Regions from separate parts of the Rhodoferax fermentans genome, predicted to be linked through region 2. Evidence: predicted binding sites of a transcription regulator. Region 2 holds the regulator's gene; each other region holds the start of a gene.
The links. The regulator sigma-54, encoded in region 2, starts transcription at its own class of promoters, with help from an activator protein. The targets are predictions, from matches to a motif close to TGGCANGNAANCTGCTTT.

Region 1 (8,209 bases), 650 kb from region 2:
GAAGTCACGAGTGCAAACGGGTCAGAGCTGAAACTGCCGGATTGATACAAATTTGCGACAGCGTTTTCTGAGGTGCGGTTTTACACTGCTTGCGTGAATGCTGTGCCCTCTGGCACCCACACAGCGTCACCTTGTCTCGTCAACCAAGCTCAGGAGGACTCATCATGCTGAAGAAAATTTTGGCCCTGGGGGCCATGTTGTATGCAGCTGCAAGCTTTGCCGCTGTGGATGTCAACAAAGCCACCGCTGCCGAGCTGGACAGCATCAAAGGTATTGGACCGGGCATTTCCACCAGAATCCTGGACGAGCGCAAAAAAGGCAACTTCAAGGATTGGACAGATTTCATGGATCGTGTCCAAGGTGTGGGGGAAGGCAACGCTGCCAAATTTTCAAAAGAAGGTTTGACCGTCAATGGTGAAGCCTTCAAGGCGACAATGCCCACCGCCAAAAAAGCCGAAAGCAAGAAAACTGACGCGGCCCAAGCAGGCGCCAGCGCCGCCAAAAAATAGGCCTCAGCCCTGGCTCACCAACAACCCGCTTCGGCGGGTTTTGTTTTTTAGAAAGCCACAGCCCACTCACGCCCGGATACCTGCCCCGGCCTCAGCCAGTTTTCGGTACAAGGTCTGGCGGCTGATGCCCAGTCGCCGCGCCGCCTGGGACACATTGCCCGAACTGGCGTCGAGCGCCTGGTGAATGGCCTGGCGAGACAAGGCCTGCAGGTTATGCAACAAGGTCACGTTGCCGGACTCGGTGGTGCTTGCTGCAGCGTTCTGAACCCGGGCTGGGGACCCTGGCACGGCTGGCACTGGGCCAGCTGCCACCCCGTCTGGCACATGCAGCGTATGTTGCAAGTCTTCCAACAAATCGTCGGGCAGGTGGTCCCAGCTGATGCAGTCCTCGTGTGTACCCAGCATGGCACAGGCGGTGCGCAAGGCATTGGCGTACTGGCGCAGGTTGCCAGGCCAGTTGTGCTGGCAAAAACGCGCCAACACATCTGGCGCCACAGACACCCGGTGCCCCGGGCTCAGGTCAGCCAACAGACGCTCGGTCAACATCACAAAATCTGTTCGCTCGCGCAGCGGCGGCAACAACACCGTCAGCCCGTTGATGCGGTAATACAGGTCGTTGCGAAAACGACCAGCAGCGGCTTCTTCACGCAGTTTGTGATGGCTGGCACAGATCAGGGCAAAGTCCACCGCCACCGGCTGGCCACCACCCAGAGGCGTCACCTGACGCTCCTGCAGCACCCGCAGCAAACGCGCCTGCAGGCCCAGCGGCATATCACCAATCTCGTCCAGAAACAGTGTGCCACTCTGGGCTTCACGCAGGCGCCCGACACTGCCCTCGCGCCGTGCGCCGGTGAAGGCACCCGGGGTGTAACCAAACAACTCGGCCTCGATCAGATTCTCCGGAACAGCAGCACAATTGATAGCAACAAACGCTTTATTTTTGCGGGGTCCGCTGTCATGAGAGGCTCTGGCAAACAGCTCTTTGCCAACCCCGGACTCCCCCTGAATCAGCACCGGTATGGGTTTGTCCAACACCCGCCGGACCTTGTCGGCGGCACTACGCCAGCGCAGGTCACCAGTATCCAGGCTGTGCAGGGCATCCCTCAGGGGGGGCGCGCTGGACACCGGTTGTGGCAGCACCGAGACACAGGTCGGCAACGTATGTTGCACCAGGACATACAAGCCACTGCCATCGAGCTGACGCACCTGGGTGGGCTGCCCGGGGCGTCGCTTGTGGCGGGACAACAACTCGGCCAGCGGAACTTCCAGCCGCTGGTTCAGCTGGACCGCACCGAGGTCGGCGCGACTGAGTTTGAACCAAGCCATGGCAGCGCGGTTGGCCCCAACCAGCCAGCCGTCTTCGGACAGCAGCACAATGCCTTCGGCGATGCTGCCAATACCTTCCAGCTGGGCATGGACATGCAGGCGGATGTGGCGCTGGCAGGTACTGATGATCAGGCGGTTTTCAATCATGCGTGAAGCCATGCCCACCAAACCCAGCGTGTGCGGGTGGCGGCTGCGCTGGTCCCCCGAGATGTCCAGCACCCCCAGCAGCTCAGCCTGCGCCGACAAAATGGGCACGGCGGTGCAGGTCAGAAACTCGTTGCGCTCCAGAAAGTGCTCGGCACCGTGGATCTCCACCCCACTGGCCTCCACCAAAGCGGTACCAATCGCGTTGGTACCCCGCTGCTGCTCATGCCAGTTGGCACCACATGACAAGGCCACACGCTCGGCCCGGCTCAGAAAGTCGGCATGCCCCAGCGTGTGGACCAGGGTGCCGCGCTGGTCCGCCAGGATCACCATGCCCTGGGTGTGGCGCACCTGCTCAAACAGGTGCGCCATCACCGGACGCGAATGCGCGAGTAACTCGTGGTTGGAGGCCATGGTGTGCAGCAGTTCGGCACCGCTGCTGTGCTCAGACTCCGGCACCCGCCCCGCAGGCAGCGAGCCAGCCGCCAGACTGCGCCGCCAGGAGCGCGCCACGCGTTCATCCAGACCACCGGGCGGGCAGTCACCATGTTCCAGCAAATGCAGGCGTGCCTGGCGCAAGGCCACGGCAGTGGGGGGTGTTCGCACGTTGTCTCCTGGGCGGACTGAAGTCCACTCTCTGGTTGTCGTCAGGGCCATGGTGACCAGGCCCACGCGTTCATGCAGCAGGAAGTGTATTGCATGGCCAGGGTGCTCGTCAGACCTGTCACCTTGAGGAACACCTGTCACATTTTGGTACACCTCCTGGCCCCACGGACAACGCTGACACCGCGCACCCACGAAGACATTTTTCAATGAAATCAACCACTTGAGTTGACTCCACTGATCTGGCACGCGACTTGATAGACCCAGCTTGCCGCAAGGCAATTTCATTCACAAAGACACATAAAGAGGACACAAGATGATTTATGCCGCTCCCGGCTCGGCCGGTGCCAAACACAACTTCAAAGCACGTTATGACAACTTCATCGGTGGCAAATTTGTTCCGCCGGTCAAGGGCCAGTACTTTGACGTGGCCACACCCATCACCGGCAAGCCCTACACCCAGGTGGCCCGCTCTGGCGCCGAAGACATTGAGCTGGCGCTGGACGCCGCCCACGCCGCCGCAGACGCCTGGGGCAAGACCGATGCTGCCACCCGCTCCAACATCTTATTGAAAATTGCCGACCGCCTAGAAGCCAATCTGGAGCTGCTGGCCTACGTCGAAACAGTGGACAACGGCAAACCGATCCGCGAAACCCTCAACGCCGACATTCCGCTGACCATCGACCATTTCCGCTACTTTGCTGGTTGCCTGCGCTCACAAGAGGGTGGCATCAGCGAGATTGACGAAAACACCATGGCCTACCACATCCATGAACCCCTGGGTGTGGTGGGTCAGATCATTCCCTGGAACTTCCCGATCCTGATGGCAGCCTGGAAACTGGCGCCAGCCATTGGTGCGGGCAACTGTGTGGTGCTCAAACCGGCCGAGTCCACCCCGGTCAGCATCCTGGTGCTGGCCGAGCTGATTGCCGACATTCTTCCTCCGGGTGTGCTCAACATCGTCAACGGTTATGGTCGTGAAGCGGGCATGCCGCTGGCCAACAGCAAGCGCATTGCCAAGATCGCGTTCACCGGCTCCACCACCACCGGTCGGGTGATTGCCCAGGCAGCTGCCAACAATCTGATCCCGGCCACGCTGGAGCTCGGTGGCAAGTCGCCCAACATCTTTTTTGCCGACGTGATGGACCAGGATGACGGTTTTCTGGACAAAGCCATTGAAGGCCTGGTCTTGTTCGCCTTCAACCAGGGTGAGGTGTGCACCTGCCCGTCACGCGCGCTGATTCAGGAGTCGATCTACGACAAGTTCATGGAAAAGGCCTTGAAACGCGTCGCCGCCATCAAACAAGGCAGCCCGCTCGACACCGACACCATGATGGGGGCACAAGCCTCGCAGATCCAGATGGACAAGATCGAGTCCTACCTCAAACTCGGCAAGGAAGAAGGCGCACAGGTGCTGATTGGTGGAGGGCGTGCCCAGATGGACGGGGATTTGTCCGGTGGTTATTACATCCAGCCCACGCTGTTCAAGGGCCACAACAAGATGCGCATCTTCCAAGAGGAAATCTTTGGCCCGGTACTGGCCGTGACCACCTTCAAGGACGAGGCCGAAGCGCTGGCCATTGCCAACGACACCTTGTACGGCCTGGGTGCCGGTGTCTGGAGCCGCAACGGCAACGTCGCCTATCGCATGGGCCGTGCCATCAAGGCCGGACGGGTGTGGACCAATTGTTACCACGCCTACCCGGCGCACGCCGCTTTTGGGGGGTACAAGGAGTCGGGCATTGGTCGTGAAACCCACAAGATCATGCTGGACCATTACCAGCAGACCAAGAACCTGCTCGTGAGCTACAGCGAGAAAAAGCTGGGCTTCTTCTAACCCTGCGCCACTTGGTGCACAACAGACAAGGGGCGGGCAGCTGCCCCTGTCTGTTGGCAAAGATCGCCACCACCACAAGGAGTTGTTTTGGTCAACAAAGTCATCGCCACACCCGCCGCACTCGAACTCATCGCGTTCCTGAAAACCAAACACGGTCCGGCGCTGATGTTTCACCAATCGGGTGGCTGCTGCGACAACAGCGCCGCCAATTGCTTTCTGCCTGGAGAAATCACCATGGGTGCCGGTGATGTGTACCTGGGTGACATCGGCGGCTGCCCGTTCTACATGGGCAAAGCGCAATACGACTACTGGCAACATACCCAGCTCATCATCGACGTGCTCGAAGGCCAAAGCGGCAACTTCTCGCTCGAAAGCCCAGAGGGCAAGTCCTTTCATACCCGCTCACGGGTGTTCACACCCGCTGAACTGGCCGAGCTGGGCATCGCGGCGCCGACTGCGCCGATGCCATAACACGGCGGCCCAGCGTGTCGGCCCCACAACACTTCACTATCCATAGCAACATGCCCTTTCAAAATAAGGGCTTGAGGCAAAAAACACGCCAAACCGTGCAAACGTCACGGCTGCGTGGTTGTACCAAGTCGCGGGCTGGCGTTAGCATGCTTTCATGCAGCTCAACTTTTTGGCCAAGCATTCCATCAAGACACGGGTCACGCTGTCGACCATGGCCATCTTCCTGGCCAGTTTGTGGAGCCTGTCTTTTTATGCCAGTGTTGAATTAAAGAACGACTTGCAGGCCGGCCTCAGTGCCCAGCAGTTTGCCACCGTGACCCTGTTGTCCAAACAGCTCGATGAGCAGTTGTCCGAGCGACACGCGTGGCTGCAGATGGTGGCCAACGACATCGACGCCAAGCTGCTGCTGGACCCGCCCAAATTGCAAAGCAGCCTGGACCACCGTGCTTTGTTGCCGAGCAAGTTCAACGAGGGGGTGCTGGTGCTCAACAGCCAAGGACTGGTGCTGGCCGACAGTGCCAGTGGCCCCAGGCGCGACGGGCAAACACTGCTGGGGCTGGCCTCGGTACACACCGCACGCAACGAGGGACGCAGCAGCATCGGACAGGTGTCTGTGGCGGCCGGGGTCGGCACCCCCAGTCTCGACATGGCGGCACCACTGCGCGATGCCAGTGGCCGCGTGGTGGGCACGGTGGTCGGCCTCACCAACCTGCGCAAACCCAACCCACTCACGACCGTCACCGCCAACCGCTATGGTCGCACGGGTGGCTACTTGCTGGTCGACCCGCTCCAACGCCGGGTGATTGCCGCCACCGATACCACGCGCCTGATGGAACAACTGCCAGCGGTCGGCCTCAACCCGGTGTTGGACCGTTTTCTGGATGGTTATCAGGGTTCGCTGGTGTTGACCAACCCAAAAGGGGAAGAAGTGCTCGCCTCTGACAAGCGCCTGGCAAGCACCGGCTGGATTCTCTCGGCGGTGCTGCCCACGACCGAGGCGTTTGCCCCGATCCAGGCGATGCAGCAGCGTATGCTGCTGGCCACCCTGCTGCTGACCCTGTTGGCCGGCGGCCTGACCTGGTGGCGTGTGCGACACCAGCTGGCGCCCGTGTTCGACACCATCCGGGCGCTGGGGCGACACCCGCCCCACAAAAAAACGCCGATCAGCCTGCCAGTGAATGCACCCGGAGAAATCGGTGAACTGATCCAGGCCTTCAACACCTTGCTGGCCACCCTGGCACAACGCAACCAGAAACTGCTGGCCCAGCAGGACATGTTGTCGCGCACCGAGGCCTTGGCCCACCTGGGCAGCTGGTCGTGGGATGTTGACACCAACACCACCACCTGGTCGGACGAATTGTTCCAGTTCTTCCGTCTGGACCCGGCCATGGGTGCACCCACACTGCGCCAGCTGGCCGGGCTGTTCATCCCGCAAGACGCCAAACGGCTCGAGGAAGCGGTACAGCGGGCGCTGCACTACGCCATTCCTTTTGAACTGGAATTGCACACCCTGCGCCGCGACGGCGCCCAGCGCTACTACCTGGCGCGCGGTGAGGTGCAGCGTGACGCCCAGCTGGTGGTGCGCCGCCTGATGGGCTCCCTGCAGGATGTGACCGAACAACGCCAGATCCAGGAGACCCTGCAACACAGTTATGGTGCGCTGCAGGCGGTGTTGCAAACCACGCTGGACGGGTTTGTGCGGGCCGACAAGCAGGGGCGGCTGTTGCAGGTCAACCCGGCCTATTGCGCCATGTCGGGCTACTCTCAGGACGAGTTGTTGCAGATGTCCATCCTTGACCTGGAGGTCAGCGAACGGCCAGAAGACATTGCCGCGCGGGTACTGCGCCTGTACCAGACCGGTCGCGACCAGTTCGAAACACGCCACCGGCGCAAGGACGGCACACTGTGGGACGTGGAGGTCAGCCTCACCACCCACACCGATGGTGGCGGTGACATGTTTGCTTTTGTGCGGGACATCACCGAACGCAAACGCGCGCAACTGCAGCTGGAGATGTCGGCCAGTGTCTTCAGCCATGCGCAGGAAGGCATCAGCATCACCGATGTCCACGGCCACATCCTGAACGTCAACGACACCTTTTGCCAGATCACCGGTTACTCACGCGCCGAAGTCATTGGCAAACACACGCGGCTGCTCAAGTCCGAGCGCCAGGACAGCACGTTTTACCAAACCATGTGGAAGGCCCTGCTGATCAATGGCCACTGGAGCGGTGAGATCTGGAACCGGCGCAAAAATGGCGAAATCTATCCCGAGCTGCTGACCATCAGCGCGGTGCGTGACGAGCGCGGGGTGACGCGCCAGTATGTGGCCCTGTTCTCCGACATCTCGGCACGCAAGGCGATTGAGGACAGGGTGCGGCAACTGGCCTTTTTTGACGCCCTGACCGAGTTGCCGAATCGCCGCCTGTTGACCGACCGCCTGAGCCAGATCCTGCTGGCCAACAAACGCAGCGGCCACTTCGGCGCGGTGTTGTTCATGGACCTGGACAACTTCAAGCCGCTCAACGACACCCACGGCCACGCGGTGGGCGACTTGCTGCTGGTCGAAGTGGCGCGGCGCCTCAAAGCCAGTGTGCGCGAGGTCGACACCGTAGCGCGCCTGGGGGGTGACGAGTTTGTGGTGCTGCTCAGCGAACTTGACCTCACGATGGAGACCTCGCAGATACAGGCCATGGCCATCGCCGATAAAATCCGCCGGTCCATTGCCGAGGTGTACCGGCTCACCCGCAACGGCCACACGGGCTCGGCCAGCCAGGCGGTCGAGCACCACTGCACCGCCAGCATGGGGGTGGCCGTGTTTGACCCCAGCCAGACCGACCAGGAAAGCATCTTGCACCATGCCGACGAAGCCATGTACCGCGCCAAAGAAGCCGGGCGCAACCAGGTGGTGCTGTACACCACCTTGCCAGCCAACACCTGAAACTATTGAATCTATAGCTATTCGCCCTGATGAAATAAGGGCTTGAGCCTTGAATTGCCCTTAAATTTATGCACCGCCGCTCCCTCCTCCTGTCTGCCGCTGGCCTGCTGGCCGCTTGCAGCACCTCTGCCCCCCCACCCCCGGCACCGCTGGCCCCACCCGGCCCGCCACGCCAGCCGCGTATTGGCATCGCCCTGGGCGGCGGTGGCACCAAGGGTTTTGCCCATGTGGGGGTGATCAAGGCGCTGGAGGCGCAGGGCCTGCGGCCCGAACTGATCGCAGGCACCAGCGCCGGTAGCGTGGTCGGCGCCCTGTACGCCAGTGGGCTCGACGGTTTTGCGCTGCAGGAACTGGCCTTTGGGCTGGACGAGAGCAAGGTCA
Region 2 (8,209 bases):
ACGTGCGGAGCCGGCCACCATGTCAAAGCGGAACAAGCGGCATTCGATCGGGCCGTTCCACATCGGCACGCGGCGGGATTCTTTGAGGCGCATCTTGCTGGGTAATTTGAGGTCGGGCGTGAGCATCCAGGCGGTCCAGCCCGAGTAGTTTTTCTTCCAGTGGGTGGCGAGCTGGCTGAAGAACTCACCGCCATTCTCGGTTTGCGGCAACTCTCGGGCGCCAAAACGGCCCTGCTGTACATCACCGCCCTCGTCTGTGCCACTATCGTCTTCGTAGCTGTCTGCCCTGTCGTTATAAGGGCTAGAGGCCTGTTTGGCATGCAAAGGGGCACGTTCCATGCGACCACTGCGGGCGACACCGGCGACTTCGATCCGTTCACCATAGGGCGGGTTCAGCAGCATCACGCCACCACCGGTCTGGCTCACGTCCATCGGCGGCATCCGTTGTAATGCGTCACCCCCCCGGAATTCGATGACCTGGGCGACGCCGGCGCGCTCAGCATTGCGCTGGGCAAAGTCGACCATACGGTGGGCCACATCGCTACCAAACAGCAGGGGCTTTTGGTCGGCGTCGGGCATCACCACGGCGTCAGCCGCTTCTTGTTTCATCGCGTCCCAGTCGGCCTTGCGGAACGGCAGGTATTTTTCGAAGGCAAAACGACGCTGGCCACCGGCGGGCATGTTGCAGGCCATTTGCGCGGCTTCGATCAGGATCGTGCCGCTGCCGCAACACGGGTCGTACAGCGGCTGCAGGTCACCCTCGCCGTCGAGCCAGCCGCTGGCGGCGATCATCGCGGCGGCCAGGGTTTCTTTCAAAGGCGCGTCGCCCTTATCCACACGCCAGCCGCGTTTGAACAGCGGTTCACCCGAGGTGTCGATGTAGAGGGAACAACTGTCGGTGGTCAGGTGGGCGTAGATGCGCACATCGGGCCACTGGGTGTTGACGTCCGGGCGCACGCCGTTGGCCACCGTGCGAAAACGGTCACAGACGGCGTCCTTGATCTTGAGCGCGGCAAAGTTCAGGCTGTTGAGTGGGCTGTGCTGGGCGGTGATCTCGACCTTGATGCTCTCACGCGGGGTGAACCAGCGCTCCCAGGTGACTTCGCTGGCGGCGCGGTACAGGTCCTGCTCACTGCGGTATTCGGTGTAACTCAGCAACACCAGCACGCGCTGCGCCAGACGGCTGTACAGGTTGAGCAACATGGCGTGGGCAAAACCAGTGCGCACCGCCACCCCACCACGCTGTTTGGTGATGCAGCCGGGCGGCAGTTCGGTGATGCGCAAGACCTCGGTGGCCAGGTAGTCTTCCACGCCAGCGGCGCAGGGCAGGAACAGTTGGAGTTGGTTCATAGGTATTCTTTCCTCAGGGTCGTCGAGGGGATGGCTTCGCGCCCCATGCCGCCTCGAGGGCACAGCAGGGTGGCGCCAAAAATGTCACAGCTCCTTGCGCAACGATGCCGGGGCAATGCGCAGGCCTTCGCGGTATTTGGCCACGGTGCGGCGGGCGCATTCGATGCCTTGCTCTTTGAGCATGTCGGAGATCTGGTTGTCGGACAGCGGTTTTTTGGGGCTTTCGGCGGCGACAAATTGTTTGATCAGCGCCCGCACTGCGGTGCTGGAGGCGTTGCCACCGGATTCGGTGCCCAGGCCCGAGCCAAAGAAGTACTTGAGCTCGAAGGTGCCGTAAGGCGTGGCCATGTATTTGGCGGTGGTGACGCGGCTGATGGTGGACTCGTGCAGGCCCAGCTCATCGGCAATTTCGCGCAGCACCAGCGGGCGCATGGCCAGCTCGCCGTGGATGAAGAAGCTTTTTTGCCGCTCCACAATCGCGGTGGACACCCGCAAGATGGTGTCGAAACGCTGCTGGATGTTCTTGATGAACCAGCGCGCCTCTTGCAGACGCTGCTGCAGTGCCAGCGCACTGGAGGCCTCGCTGCCACCAGCCTTGTGGCCCTTGAGCGCGTTGGCGTAGATGTCGTGCACGCGCAGGCGCGGCATCACCTCGGGGTTCAGGCGCACGCTGAAGTTGGCGTTGCCACCGTTGCCCACCCTGACCACGAGCACATCGGGCACCACCACATTGCGTTCCACATCCACAAACCGCCGTCCGGGCTTGGGCTCCAGGCGGCCAATCAGGGTGATGGCGGCACGCACGGCGGGGTCGCTGGCACCACACAAGGGCATCAGGTGTTTGATGTCGCGCCGGGCCAGCAGGTCCATCGGCTGGCGGCAGATGGCCAGCGCGACCTTGATCACGTCGGGGTCGAACTCGTCGCTGAGATCGGTGTTGCGCTGCAGGGCTTGCAGCTGCAGGCTCAGGCACTCGGCCAGGCCACGGGCACCCACGCCAGTGGGCTCCAGGCTTTGCAGCAGGCTCAAAGCCACGGTGAAGTGGTGGACCAGTTGCTCGATCTGCTCCGGGTCGTCCTCACCGGCCAGGCCACGCGCCAGCTCGTCGAGTGTGTCTTCCAGGTAACCGTCGTCATTGAGCGACTCGATCAGGAAACGCAGCGCGGCACTGTCCTCAGCCCCCAGGCGCAGCGCCAGCGCCTGGCGGTGCAAAAAGCTCTGCAGCGACTCCTGGTTGCGCGCCAGCTCGGTGGCGTCCATTTCGTCGTCACCGCTGAGGTTGTTGCCACGGGCCGCGGCCTCACCGCCCCACTCGCCGTCGTCGGGCGCCATGCTGACGGTGCCATCACCGTCCCAGCTCGGGATGTCGTCAGACGACACACCGACTTCTTCATGGTCATTTTCGGACTTGGCCCTTGTAGTGTCTGGATACTCTGCTGCTGAATAAGTAGCAACTTCAGCCTCACGGTCCGCCGCACTGACCGGTGCGTCGGCCTGCGCCAGACCAAAGGACTCCCGCTCGGCCTCTTCGACGTTGCGGTCCAGAAACGGGTTTTCGTCGAGCATCTGGTCGACTTCCTGGCTCAGCTCCTGGGTCGATAGCTGCAGCAGACGGATCGACTGCTGCAACTGCGGTGTGAGCGCCAGATGCTGCGAGACGCGTAAGGACAGGCCTTGTTTCATGACTGATCAGGGGTCATGTTTTGGCGACGGGCCGCCCCAAGCAAAAACGCGGCCCCCTCGGGGGGCAGCGCAGTACACATCGTGACAAGCGTGGGGGTCATAGCTTCACATGCGGAAATGTTCACCGAGGTACACCCGGCGGACATCAGCGTCGTTGACGATGTCGGCGGGGGTGCCCTGCGCCAGCACCGTGCCGTCGCTGATGATGTAGGCGTGGTCACAAATGCCCAGGGTTTCGCGCACATTGTGGTCGGTGATCAGCACGCCAATGCCCCGGTTTTTCAGGAAACTGATGATGCGCTGGATCTCGATCACCGCAATCGGGTCAATGCCCGCAAAAGGTTCATCCAGCAGGATAAACCGCGGGTTGGTCGCCAGCGCCCGGGCAATCTCGACCCGGCGGCGTTCCCCCCCCGAGAGCGACAAAGCGCTGGACTGGCGCAGGTGGTCCACCCTCAGGTCTTGCAGCAGCGCAGTCAGGCGTTTTTCAATCTCGTCGTTGCTCAGGCCCTTGCCGCGCTCATCGAGCTGCAACTCCAACACCGCACGCACGTTGTCCTCCACATTGAGGCGGCGAAAAATCGACGCCTCCTGGGGCAGGTAACCCAGCCCGAGGCGGGCGCGCCGGTGGATCGGCATGTGTTCGACCGACTGGCCGTCGATGGTGATGTCGCCACCGCTGGCACGCACCAGACCCACAATCATGTAAAACGAGGTGGTCTTGCCCGCACCGTTGGGGCCGAGCAGCCCCACCACCTCACCTTTGCGCACCGACAGCGACACATCCTTGACCACCTTGCGGCTGCCGTAAGACTTTTGCAGGTGGTGGGCTTGCAGGCAGCTGTCTTGTCCACCCGTGTCCGAGGAGCGATGCCGGTCACCGGCGACCGTTGCTGGCGCAGCAGGAGCCATGTCCAGGGGGGTCATGGCTTGCTGCCACCCAGGGTGTTGGTGTCGCGCAAAGGCGTGGACGACGCTGGTACCGACGCATTGTCCGGGGTCGGCGTCAGCATCGCCTTGACCCGGCCGGCGGGTGCACCGGGTTGGCCGGTGCTGCTGTTTTTGCCAGCGGCAGGTGCACCATCCAGCGTGAACACGCTGGTGACGTTGTTGTAGACGATCAGGCCACCATTGAACTCGTCGGCCAGGGTGGCCCCCCGATAACGGCGCAACTGGGCTTTGGAAATGAACTTGACGGTGTCCAGGCGACCGTCGTAGTCGATGGTTTCGCCCTCGCCTTCGATGAACTCATCCACCCCTTCGCGCTTCTGGCGGAAAAACGCCAGTTTGCCGGGCTCGGCGGTGACCACACCGTATTGGAAGCCATCCGGGTCTTGCCGCACATCGAGCCGTGCGCCGCGAATCAGGATGGTGCCCTTGGTCAGGACCACCTTGCCGGTGAACACGCTGACCTGCCGTGCGTCGTCATAACGCAAAGCGTCAGACTCCACATTCATGGGTTTGTCCTTGTCCGCCTTTTCACCCCAGGCGACAGGAGCCACCAGGACCAAAAGGACCGAGACCAGGCGCGACAAAAGGAAGTTGTTCATAAAGGCACGAATCTTGCATGTTTATGCATGCATTGTAGCGACCTTGCTGCCCGTTCCCATCGGCCCGCAACGAAGCCAGATGTGGCGCCCGACAAGCGCCAGACTCAACGTCCCGCGCGGACCTCGGCCACCAGGAAATCCACCACCTGCAGCGCCCGGTCCATGGCTTTGGTCATGGCACCGTCGGTGTAAAAACGCCCGGCCACACCGAGCGCAGGCACACCTTCGACCTCGTAGGCATTCATCAGCTGGCTGGCCCGGCGCGCCTTGGCCACCGTGGTGAACGAGTTGAAGTGGCTGGTAAAGAGCGCCTTGTCCACCCCTTGTTTGGCCATCCAGTCGGTGATGGCCGCTTCCGTTGACAGGTTTTGCCGCTCCACATGGATGGCGGCAAACACGCGCTCGTGCAATTTGGTGGTCAGATCCATCGCCTCCAGCGCGTAAAAAAGCCGCTGTTGTGGCAGGTAGCTGTCCTGGAACGCCACCGGCACACGTTTGAACACCACGTCTTTGGGCAGGCGCTGCGCCCAATTGTTGAGCACCGGCTCAAACGCGTTGCAGTGTGGGCAGCTGTACCAGAAAAATTCGATCACCTCGATCTTGCCTGCCGGGGCGTCCACTGGCGCGGGCTTACGCAGCTTCGCATAGTCGCTGCCCGCCTGGGGCACTTTGGCCTGGGCCAACAGCGGGGTGGTGGTCAGGGCGGCGCCAGCCAGGGTGGCAGCGGCACAGAAATCGCGTCTTTTGAGGGGCATGGGGTTCGGTCCTTGTCAACAATGACAGCGTCAGAGCAGCACACGCCCCAAAAAGTTCAACGTGCCGCGCGCACCATGGCCGCCTCCAAGCCGGTGGCCTCCAGCTTGGTTTTGGCGGCTTCAGCTTCGTCACGGCGTTCATACGGCCCCATCCGCACCCGGTAGACTGTGCGCCCGGCTTGTTCACGCTCACTGACCTTGGTCTCCAGCCCGGCCAATGACAGCTTGGCACGTTGGCTCTCGGCATCTTCCTGGGTGCGGTAAGCACCCACCTGCACAAAATACACAAAAGGATCGGCAGCCGCCGGACCAGATACCGCAGCCTTGGCCGCCGACTTGGCTTTGACCAGGTCACCCAGGGGGTCGGCGGTGACCGCTGGCTTGGCAGGCTCGGCGTCCGAGGCGGCAGCTTTGGCGGGCACCGGCTCAATCTGCTCAGCCGAGGCCGGGCGAGCCGGGTTCTTGCCATACAGCGGGGCGTTCGGGTCCCAGTCCTTGTTTTTCTGCTGCTCGACCGCGTCCTGGTCAGCTGGGCGATTCATGCCTTTGTCCAGGAACGGGACCGGCACCTTGGTGACATACACCGCCACCGCCAGCGCCACGCCCAGCCCAACCACCAGGCCCAGCACAAACCCCAGGAATGTTCCGCCGCGTTGTTGTTTCATGTTTCACCTTCGATACCTGTTGTTATTGCGTGATCACATTTTGCGCGGGGCAGCCACACCCAGCACCGCCAGGCCGTTGGCCAGCACCTGCGCGGTGGCCGCCACCAAGGCCAGCCGAGCCAGCTTGACAGCTTCGTCGTCCACCAGGATGCGCTCGGCGTCGTAGTAGCTGTGGTAGCAGGCGGCCAGTTCACGCAGGTAAAAGGTCACATCATGCGGGGCAAAACCGCTGGCGGCGTCACTGAGCATGGCCGGGTATTTGGCCAGCAACAGCATCAAAGCCTGGGCCTGCGGACTGTCCAGCGGGCTCAAATCCACACCGGCCAGGGTGGTCTCGTCGCCGCCCCAACCTGCGAGCACCGAACAAATGCGCGCGTGGGCGTACTGCACGTAATACACCGGGTTGTCGTTGTTCTTGGCCACGGCCAGATCAACATCAAAGGTGTATTCGGTGTCGGGCTTGCGGCTCAACAGGAAAAAGCGCACTGCGTCCTTGCTGGTCCACTCAATCAGGTCGCGCAAGGTCACATAACTGCCTGCGCGTTTGCTGATCTTGACCTCTTCACCACCCTTGACCACGCGCACCATGGTGTGCAACACGTAGTCGGGGTACCCCTTGGGAATGCCCACGTCAGCCGCCTGCAGCCCAGCGCGCACCCGCGCAATCGTGCCATGGTGGTCAGTGCCCTGGATGTTGATTACCTTGGTGTAACCCCGCTCCCACTTGGCAATGTGGTAGGCCACATCGGGCACAAAGTAGGTGTAGCTGCCGTCTTTCTTGCGCATGACACGGTCTTTGTCGTCGCCGTAGTCGGTGCTTTTGAGCCACAAGGCGCCGTCTTGCTCATAGGTCTTGCCGTTGGCCACCAGTTTGTTGACCGTGGCCTCGACCCGGCCACTGGTGTACAGGCTGGACTCCAGGTAGTACTCGTCAAACTTGAGGTTGAAAGCCTGCAAGTCCTTGTCCTGCTCGTTGCGCAAGTAGGCCACGGCAAACTGGCGGATGGAGTCGAGGTCATCCACATCACCACTGGCGGTGAAGGTGCGGTCGTCGGCCTGGACGGTTTTCTTGGCAAGGAAGTCGTTGGCGATGTCCTGGATGTAGTCGCCGTTGTAGAAGGCCTTGCTGGCGGGGTTGTCGGGGTCGGTCGGCCAGCAGTCGTCACCTGGCTTGAAACCTTTGGCGCGCAGCTGGGTGCTGTTGGCCAGGGTCTGGATTTGGACACCGGCGTCGTTGTAATAGAACTCGCGGTGCACCTGGTAGCCCTGGGTGGTGAACAGGTTACAGATGGCATCCCCCAGCGCGGCCTGGCGGCCATGGCCGACATGCAAGGGGCCGGTCGGGTTGGCCGAGACAAACTCCACCAACAACCTTTGACCATTGGCGGCCTGCGTGCCATAGCTTTGGGTCTGCGCCAGCACCTCACGCACCACCTGCTGTTTGGCAGCCGGTTTGAGCTTGATGTTGATGAAGCCCGGACCGGCAATCTCCAGTGCCTCAACCCAGGTCTGGTAGGGCGGCGTGGCCCGCAGGCTGGTGCACAGGGTTTCCGCCAACTGGCGCGGGTTGAGTTTGAGGGGTTTGGCCAGTTGCATCGCGGCGGTGGTGGCCAGGTCACCATGTGCCGCCACTTTGGGCGACTCAAACGCGGCACGCGCGCCCGCACCGGGCAAAAGATCTTCCAGCGCTTGGCGCAGGGCTTCAAGGAGTTCGGTTTTGACAGTCAGCATGGGCCGATTTTAGGCGGCAGGCCAGGCCCCCTCTTCCTTGACGCGTGGGCCACACCGGTTGACTCACACCTTGTGTTGTTTTGGTCAAGCTTATGTGGTCGAATCGCCCACGGTCATTTCCACAACAAAGAAAGGTGTTCAGATGAAAACAGTATTGGCAATTCTGGGTTTGGGCTTGGCGCTGTCCCTGGGTTCGGTACAAGCCCAAACCGCGCAGCAAAGCAAGATGGCAAGCTGCAACAAAGAAGCCGGTGACAAGGCCCTCAAAGGCGATGAGCGCAAGGCCTTCATGAAAGATTGCCTGGGCGCCAAACCCGCCGCAGCCAGCAGCGACAAAAAAACAGCGCAGCAGGAGAAGATGAAAACCTGCAACAAGGAAGCCGGCGACAAAGCCCTCAAAGGAGATGAGCGCAAAGCCTTCATGAAGGACTGCCTGAGCAACAAGGGCTGAACCCGTGTCACACGCGAAGCCTCA
Region 3 (8,209 bases), 1.7 Mb from region 2:
AATGTGCGCGTGTTGTCTGATACGGCTGCAGACGAGAGTCCCAGCTTTGCACCCAATAGCAAAATGGTGGTCTATGCGACCCAGTCCCAAGGACGGGAAGCTTTGATGACGACCACTTTGGACGGCAAGGTGAAGGCCCGGCTGAACGGTCAGAATGGTGATATTCGCGAGCCGCATTGGGGCCCTTTTTTGAATTGATGATTTTTAGGAGAGTTTGATGAAACGGTTGGTCTTGTCTTTTGTTGTGAGTGCTTTTTTGGTTGGATGCGGCTCGACGGTGCCGTTGAATGATGTGCCGGTTTCTGATGCCACGGCCAACCCCGTGTCAGGAAGCGCGGGTGATGCGGGTGCTTCAGGTGTCAAAAGTGGTGGCGTGGCGCCTGTAGATCTCGGTGCGAATGGTGCCCAGGGTGGGTTGCCATCAGCCAAGAGAATCATCTACTTTGATTACGACAGCTTTGTCATTCGCCCAGAATTTCAGGCATTGATTGCAGAAAATGCCAAAGTCATTATGAGCCAGTCTGGTCGCAAGGTGGCTATTGAAGGCCACACCGATGAGACGGGGGGCCGCGAGTACAACTTGGCATTGGGTCAAAAGCGTGCTGAGGCCGTTGTTGGTGCGCTGAGTGTGCTTGGTGTGCCCAGCAGCCAGCTTGAAGCTGTGAGTTTTGGCAAGGAAAAGCCAGCGGTGGTGGGCAACGATGAGTCTGCCTATGCCAAAAACCGCCGGGCTGAAATCCGCTATCAATAATCTGGGTGCGCGTGATGCAGATGCGTTTCCCTAAAGCTCAGCTTGTTTTTGTGGTTGGTGTGCTGCTGGCCACGTGGGCACACGCTGGTCTTTTTGAAGACGATGAGGCGCGCAAGGCCATTCTGGATTTGCGCCAGCGTGTTGAGAAGCTCAGGGCGGATACTGACCAGATTCAAACCAGCAGCAAGGATGAGAACGCCGGATTGGGGCGTGGTTTGCTGGAGCTGCAGAGGCAAATGGAGTTGCTTCGCGCTGACCTGGCGTCTTTGCGCGGTGTGAACGAAAAAGTGGCCAAAGATGTGGCAGATCTGCAGCAACACAACAAAGACGAGGCACAAAGCCTCTCGGAGCGTTTGTCCAAGCTGGAACCCGCAAAGGTCAGCGTGGATGGTGTGGAGTTTGTTGTGACTCCTGCTGAGAAGCGTGACTATGAAGCCGCGCTTGCAGTTTTCAGAAAAGGTGACTTTGTCAATGCGCAAAGCCAGTTCTCTGGCTTCCTGTCGCGTTACCCCGGCAGTGGTTATGCGCTGACGGCCTTGTTCTGGCTGGGCAATGCGCAATACGCCACTCGTGATTACAAAGAAGCGATTGTCAATTTTCGCTCTTTGATTGCCAAAAATCCGGAGCATCTTCGTGCACCAGAAGCCGTCTTGTCGGTGGCCAATTGCCAGTTGGAGCTGAAGGACAGCAAGGGCGCTCGAACCACTTTGACCAATCTGATCAAAGCCTACCCGCAGTCCGAGGCGGCAGTCGCCGCCAAAGAGCGACTGGCTTCGCTGAAGTAACTCAAGGCACCTTTCCCCGCGTCGCATTGTGGAAGATCGTCGATTTGCCGGCTTGGATCGGCTTTTTGGAGTGTCTGGCGCTCAGAAGGTGAGGCAGTCACATGTTGCGGTTGTCGGGGTAGGGGGCGTGGGCTCCTGGGCGGCAGAGTCATTGGCTCGAAGTGGCGTTGGCAGATTGACGCTGATCGATTTGGACCATGTGGCGGAGTCCAACATCAACCGGCAGATTCACGCGACAGAAGCCAGTTTAGGGCAAGCCAAAGTGATGGCGATGCGCGACAGGATCCATACTTTTTTCCCAGATTGCCAGGTGAATTGCATCGACGAGTTTGCAACACCGGCCAATTGGCCCCAGCTCTTGCCTGCAGGCGTTGACGCAGTCATTGATGCATGCGATCAGTGGCATGTCAAAACCGTCATGGCGAACTGGGCCATAAAGCAGCGGGCGATTTTTGTTGCCTCGGGCGCTGCAGGTGGCAAAAGACACGCGCATCTGACAAGCATGGATGATTTGTCCCAAGTGACGCACGATCCTTTGTTGTCGAAGGTGCGTTATCAGCTTCGCAAAAACCATGGCGCAGCGCGTGATGCTAAAAAAATTGGCTTGGCCTGTGTGTTCAGTCGTGAACCAGTAGCTCCCCCTGACGCATCGTGTGGCATCGTTGGTGATGGTTCACTCAACTGCCACGGTTTCGGCTCATTGGTCACAGTCACAGCCACTTTTGGACAATGTGCGGCCGGTTATGTGCTGAACAAACTGGCTGACACATGAGATTCGCTGCGGCCATTATTCTTCCTGTCGGCATATGCCGTCAGGTCTTGCGCTGTCATGCAGGTCTGGGGCTTGAGCTCGTTGGGGTCCGTTACACGGCCTTCTGAGTCATATACCTAAGTGGTTCTTCACTACGGAATGGTGTTCTCCCATCTGATGTAGCTCAGAGCAGCACTTCCTATTTGCAGCACCGTTTCGGTGCACCTCCATATCACCTTATAAAAAAGCAACATCATGACCTCCACCTCGCATGAATCTGCCGTTCCCGGTTGTGGCAAACCTTCTAAGTCGGGCTTGGCGCGCGTTGGCTTCAGCACCGGTTTTGGGGTACTTGCAGCCACACTGGGCTCTGCTGTTGGCCTGGGCAACATCTGGAAATTTCCGTACCTGACCGGGGCCAATGGCGGTGCCGGTTTCCTGCTGGTGTATGTGCTGGCCACGCTGCTGGTTGGCTTGCCGGTGATGATGGCCGAGATTTCGCTCGGGCGTGTGGGCAAGGCCAACCCGATTTCCACCTTGCAGGCTTTGGCACCCAAAGGGCAGCCCTGGTGGCTGATTGGTGCGGCGGGCATGTTGGGGGCTTTTCTGATCCTGTCGTTTTACTCCGAAGTGGTCGCCTGGGTGTTTGCCTATGTGGTCAAAGCCATGCGTGGCTCGATCCTCAGCAGTGATCCGAAGGTGACCGAGGCTGCGTTTGGTGCCTTGATCAGCGACCCGATGCAGTCACTGCTGTGGCAGTGGGGGGTGCTGGTGTTTATTGGTGGCATCTTGCTGATGGGGGTCACCAAGGGCATTGAGGCCATCACCAAGAGGCTGATGCCGATTCTGTTGTTGCTGCTGGTGCTGTTGTGTGCCGTCAGTCTGAGCCTGGACAAGGCGCTGGACGGTCTGGTCTTTTTGTTTCAGCCGGATTTCAGCAAAATCACCGCATCGGTGGTGTTGACCGCCATGGGGCTGGCCTTTTTCAAGCTGTCGATTGGCATGGGCACCATGATGACCTATGGCAGTTATTTCCGTGACGATCAGAACATCCCGCTCACCACGGTGCGTGTTATGGCGGCGGATTTGTGTATCTCGATGCTGGCCGGTATCGCCATTTTTCCGGCGGTGTTCACCTTTGGTTTTGAACCCACGGCCGGGCCCGCCCTGGTGTTCATCACGATCCCGGCGGTGTTTTCCCAGATCCCGATGGGGCAGGGCTTGATGGTGGTTTTCTTTGTGTTGGCATCGATTGCTGCCACTGGGGCCATGCTGTCGCTGATGGAGGTGCCGGTGGTGATCCTGCATGAGCGTGTGGGACTGTCGCGCCCGAAAGCCACGTTGCTGACCATTGCTTTGCTGGTGGTTCTGGGCTCGGCCAGTGCCCTGAGCAACAGCACGCTGGCTGAGTTCAAGCTGTTTGGTCTGACACCGTTTGATGTGGCTGACTTTGTGTCGTCCAACATCATTTTGCCGATCGGGGGCATTTTCATTGCCTTGTTTGTCGGCTGGGCCTGGGGGCTGGATAAGTTCAGCCAAGCCATGAGCAACCAAGGCCAGTTGCACAACCAACAGCTGATCCGGGCGGTGTTTTTCTTGCTGCGTTATGTGTCGCCAGCCTTGATCCTGATCGTGATGCTCAAAGGCCTCAAGCTGTTTTAGCCCAGGCCGGGCGTTAGCATGTTGGCATGCCCGAGTTTCATGGCCCTTCTCCCCACACGACAGCGCAGCGTCTGCCGGGCTTGACGCCTGCGCTGCTGGGGATCCTGGCGGGCAGCGCCTTGCAGCTGCAGCAGGCGGCACTGTGGTCCTCTCGCATATATGTACTTTTTGTGCTTCTGGCCCTGATATTGATTGGGCTGATAGCTATCTATTTAAAAGCACGTGGGCGCGCGGCGGCGCTGGCCAGTGGTCTGGCTTTTGTGCTGTTGGCGGTGGGCATCACCGGTTGGCGGGCCACGCTGTTTGTCGACTCGGCCTTGGCGCCAGCGTTGGAGGGGCGAGACATCGCGCTCAGCGGTGTGGTGGCCGGTTTGCCGCAGCCTTTTGAAGGGGGTTTGCGTTTTCGCTTTGAGCCGGAAACTGCCTGGCTAAATGGGCAGCCGGTGGCGCTGCCGCAGCGACTGGAGCTGGCCTGGTACAGCGGTGTGTTTGGCCAGGGCGATGGCGCCAGCGATCCGGCCGGTGAGTTGCAGCGCACCCCGTTTGTTGTGCAGGCAGGTGAGCGTTGGCGGTTCAATGTGCGGCTCAAAGCGCCCCATGGTGGCCTCAACCCGCACGGCTTTGACTACGAGCTGTGGCAGTGGGAGCAAGGTGTGCAGGCCACCGGTTATGTGCGTGCTGGCCGCCGTGACCCGCCGCCCCAACGTCTGGGGCAAACCGGGCAGCACCCGGTGGACGGTTTGCGACAACAGGTGCGGGCGTCCATTTTTGCCAGGGTGTCCGACCCACGCGCTGCCGGTGTGTTGGCGGCCTTGGTCACCGGTGACCAAGGCGCGATTGAGCGCTCTGACTGGGATGTGTTTCGCGCCACCGGTGTGGCCCATTTGATGAGCATTTCGGGCCTCCATATCACGATGTTTGCATGGCTGGCCGCTGCACTGGCAGGAAGCTTGTGGCGACGTTCCACGCGGCTGTGCTTGTGGCTGACTGCACCGAGTGCGGCCTTGCTGGGTGGCCTGGTGCTGGCGACGCTGTACGCCCTGTTCAGCGGCTGGGGTGTGCCCGCCCAACGCACGGTGCTGATGCTGGCCACCGTGGGTGCCTTGCGTTTGCTGGGTCTGCGCTGGCCGTGGCCACAGGTGTGGCTGCTGGCCTGTGTGACGGTGGTGCTGCTGGACCCGTGGGCCCTGTTGCAGGCTGGCTTCTGGCTGAGTTTTGTGGCGGTGGGGGTATTGTTTGCTTCAGATTCGGGAGCTGTCAGCCCAATTGATAAAAGGGCTAGAGGCCGATTTGTTGCCATGCTGCGCGAGCAATGGGTGATCACGCTGGCGCTCACGCCCTTGAGCCTGCTGCTGTTTGGCCAGGTCTCGCTGGTGGGGCTGCTGGCGAATGTGTTGGCCATTCCCGTGGTGACGTTGCTGGTGACACCGCTTGCCATGGTCGGCGTGATGGTGCCCGGCTTGTGGACCTGGGCTGCTGGGGTGATTGAGCTGTTGGGCGAGGTGCTGCGCTGGCTGGCGAGCTGGCCGGGGGCAGTGCTTTGGGTGGCCAAGGCGCCGTGGTGGGCTGGCGCGGCAGCGGTCTTGGGTGGCGTGTTGCTGGCCTTGCGTCTGCCTTGGAGCCTGCGTCTGGCCGCACTGCCGCTGGTGATGCCGGTGTTGTTGTGGCAGGCACCCAGGCCGCCACTGGGACAGTTTGAGCTGCTGGCGGCAGACATCGGGCAGGGCAGTGCGGTGTTGGTGCGCACCCAACACCATGCTTTGTTGTACGACGCCGGCCCGCGTTTCAGCAGCGAAAGTGATGCCGGCCAGCGTGTGTTGGTGCCCTTGCTGCGGGCGTTGGGGGTGCAACTCGATACCGTGATGCTGAGCCACCGCGACAGCGACCACACCGGTGGCGCCCAGGCGGTACTGGGCATGCAGCCGCAGGCCCAGTTGATCAGCTCGATGGCCGGTGAGGACAGCCTGGTCACACAGCACCCGGCCACGCGCTGTGTGGCAGGCCAGCGCTGGCGCTGGGACGGGGTGGATTTTGAGGTGCTGCACCCACAGGCCGCCGACTATGGTCGGCTCACCAAGCCCAACGCCTTGAGTTGTGTGCTGCGCATCACCAACGGCCAGCAGACGGCCTTGCTGATGGGGGACATCGAGCAGCCGCAGGAAGCCCAACTGGTGCAGACCCTGGCCAGTGGCCCGCCCGGTGCCGTGCCCACATTGCGTGCCGATGTGCTGCTGGTGCCGCACCATGGCAGCAAGTCCTCCAGCAGTGGCGCCTTTCTGGAGGCCGTGCAACCACGCATCGCGCTGGTGCAAGCGGGTTACAGAAACCGATTTGCTCACCCTGCTGACTCTGTTTTGGTGCGTTATCAGGCCCTTGGAACCCGCTTGTTTGATACGCCCCATTGTGGTGCCATGACCTGGCAGTCGTGGTGGTCGCAGACTGTGCGCTGTCAGCGCCAGGTTGATCAGCGTTACTGGCACCACCGGGTGCCTTGAGGGCCGATCTTCAAAGCCCTTGCTGACTTACAAGGCAGCTTTTTGGAGAAAGCTGTGCCATCGGCACTGCGGGAGGCACAGCGGGGAAAGCCTGATGACAGGAAAAAGGTGCATAAACAGACATGCGCGGCTGGGGCAGTAGCCCGTTGATTGGCCCAAAGCTTGCTATCGTTTGCTCAGGAGAAGATATTCATGCAGAAATTCGACGAGATGTACACGCGTTTGCCCTATGAGTTCTTCACCCATGGCGCGCAAATCCGCGATCACTACAAGATTTACGACGAATGGCTAGCCCGCCAGCCGGGCGACATGATGGCCAAACGCCGTGAAGAAGCAGAGATGATCTTCCGCCGTGTCGGCATCACCTTTGCGGTGTATGGCGACAAAGATGAGGATGGTGCGGGCACCGAGCGCCTGATCCCGTTTGACCTGATTCCACGCATTGTCCCGGCCAATGAATGGCGCATGCTGGAGGCCGGTCTGGCCCAGCGTGTCAACGCGTTGAACCGCTTTTTGCATGACATCTACCACGACCAGGACATTCTGAAAGCCGGGCACATCCCGCGCGAGCAGATCGAGCAAAACGCCCAGTTCCGCCCGCAGATGATCGGGGTGGATGTGCCCAACCAGGTCTATTCGCAGATTTCGGGCATTGACTTGGTGCGGGCACCCGACGCCAGTGGCAAGGGTGAGTATTACGTGCTTGAGGACAACCTGCGTGTGCCCAGTGGGGTGAGCTACATGCTCGAAGACCGCAAGATGATGATGCGCCTCTTCCCCGACCTGTTCAACAAACACCGGGTGGCGCCGATTGCGCATTACCCAGATTTGTTGCTGGAGACCCTGCGTGAAAGCAGCCCGGCCACCACAGCCGAGCCCACCGTGGTGGTGCTCACGCCCGGCATGTACAACAGCGCTTATTTTGAACACGCTTTCCTGGCGCAGCAAATGGGTGTCGAGCTGGTCGAAGGGCAGGACTTGTTCTGCAAAGACAACTTCTGCTACATGCGCACCACCCGTGGTCCGCAGCGGGTGGATGTGATCTACCGTCGTGTGGACGACGATTTTCTTGACCCAACGGTGTTTCGCCCCAGCTCCACGCTGGGTTGCGCCGGGCTGCTTGAGGTCTACAAGGCCGGCCATGTGAGCATCTGCAACGGGGTCGGCACCGGTGTGGCCGACGACAAGTCGATCTACCCCTATGTGCCCAAGATGATCGAGTTTTACCTCGGTGAAAAACCCATCCTCAACAATGTGCCGACCTACATGTGTCGCAACAAGGACGACCTGGCCTATGTGCTGGCCAACATGAAAGACCTGGTGGTCAAGGAGGTGCATGGTGCGGGCGGCTATGGCATGCTGGTGGGGCCTGCGGCAACCAAGGCCGAGGTCGAAGACTTCAAAAAGGCGGTGATGGCCAACCCCTCGGGTTACATCGCGCAACCCACATTGAGTTTGTCGAGTTGCCCGACTTTTGTCGAGAGTGGTATTGCCCCACGCCACATCGACCTGCGCCCTTATGTGCTGAGCGGCAAATCCGTGCAGATGGTGCCGGGTGGCCTGACCCGTGTGGCGCTGAAAGAAGGCTCGCTAGTGGTCAACTCCTCACAAGGGGGTGGCACCAAGGACACCTGGGTTCTGGAGGACGACCGTTCTGCCGCCGTCCACGCGGCGCAGTCGCAGACCCAGTCCAGCACCGAGCCCGACGCGAGCTGAGCACCCAGATCACCCACGAAAGCCACCTATGTTGTCACGAACCGCCGAC

Region 1: adh (aldehyde dehydrogenase) is a predicted target of sigma-54. The motif match lies at 2,826-2,843, and genes of this name have one in related genera.
Region 3: RF819_RS15570 (circularly permuted type 2 ATP-grasp protein) is a predicted target of sigma-54. The motif match lies at 6,596-6,613, and genes of this name have one in related genera.

What each region holds. Positions count from the first base shown of each region.
Region 1 covers NZ_MTJN01000002.1:1,013,686-1,021,894, forward strand. The annotation lists gene rfaD (ADP-glyceromanno-heptose 6-epimerase) at 1-31, shown strand, start outside; gene RF819_RS04995 (ComEA family DNA-binding protein) at 165-509, shown strand; gene RF819_RS05000 (sigma-54-dependent Fis family transcriptional regulator) at 576-2,585, opposite strand; gene adh (aldehyde dehydrogenase) at 2,899-4,419, shown strand; gene RF819_RS05010 (DUF779 domain-containing protein) at 4,507-4,890, shown strand; gene RF819_RS05015 (sensor domain-containing diguanylate cyclase) at 5,045-7,828, shown strand; gene RF819_RS05020 (patatin-like phospholipase family protein) at 7,897-8,209, shown strand, end outside.
Region 2 covers NZ_MTJN01000002.1:1,663,699-1,671,907, forward strand. The annotation lists gene RF819_RS07950 (THUMP domain-containing class I SAM-dependent RNA methyltransferase) at 1-1,350, opposite strand, end outside; gene rpoN (RNA polymerase factor sigma-54) at 1,435-3,033, opposite strand; gene lptB (LPS export ABC transporter ATP-binding protein) at 3,139-3,945, opposite strand; gene lptA (lipopolysaccharide transport periplasmic protein LptA) at 3,957-4,583, opposite strand; gene RF819_RS07970 (thiol:disulfide interchange protein DsbA/DsbL) at 4,688-5,338, opposite strand; gene RF819_RS07975 (SPOR domain-containing protein) at 5,395-6,003, opposite strand; gene argS (arginine--tRNA ligase) at 6,037-7,734, opposite strand; gene RF819_RS07985 (PsiF family protein) at 7,877-8,185, shown strand; gene RF819_RS07990 (dienelactone hydrolase family protein) at 8,207-8,209, opposite strand, start outside.
Region 3 covers NZ_MTJN01000002.1:3,348,051-3,356,259, reverse strand. The annotation lists gene tolB (Tol-Pal system beta propeller repeat protein TolB) at 1-198, shown strand, start outside; gene pal (peptidoglycan-associated lipoprotein Pal) at 218-751, shown strand; gene ybgF (tol-pal system protein YbgF) at 772-1,536, shown strand; gene RF819_RS15585 (tRNA threonylcarbamoyladenosine dehydratase) at 1,562-2,308, shown strand; gene RF819_RS15580 (sodium-dependent transporter) at 2,543-3,949, shown strand; gene RF819_RS15575 (DNA internalization-related competence protein ComEC/Rec2) at 3,976-6,444, shown strand; gene RF819_RS15570 (circularly permuted type 2 ATP-grasp protein) at 6,637-8,160, shown strand; gene RF819_RS15565 (alpha-E domain-containing protein) at 8,189-8,209, shown strand, end outside.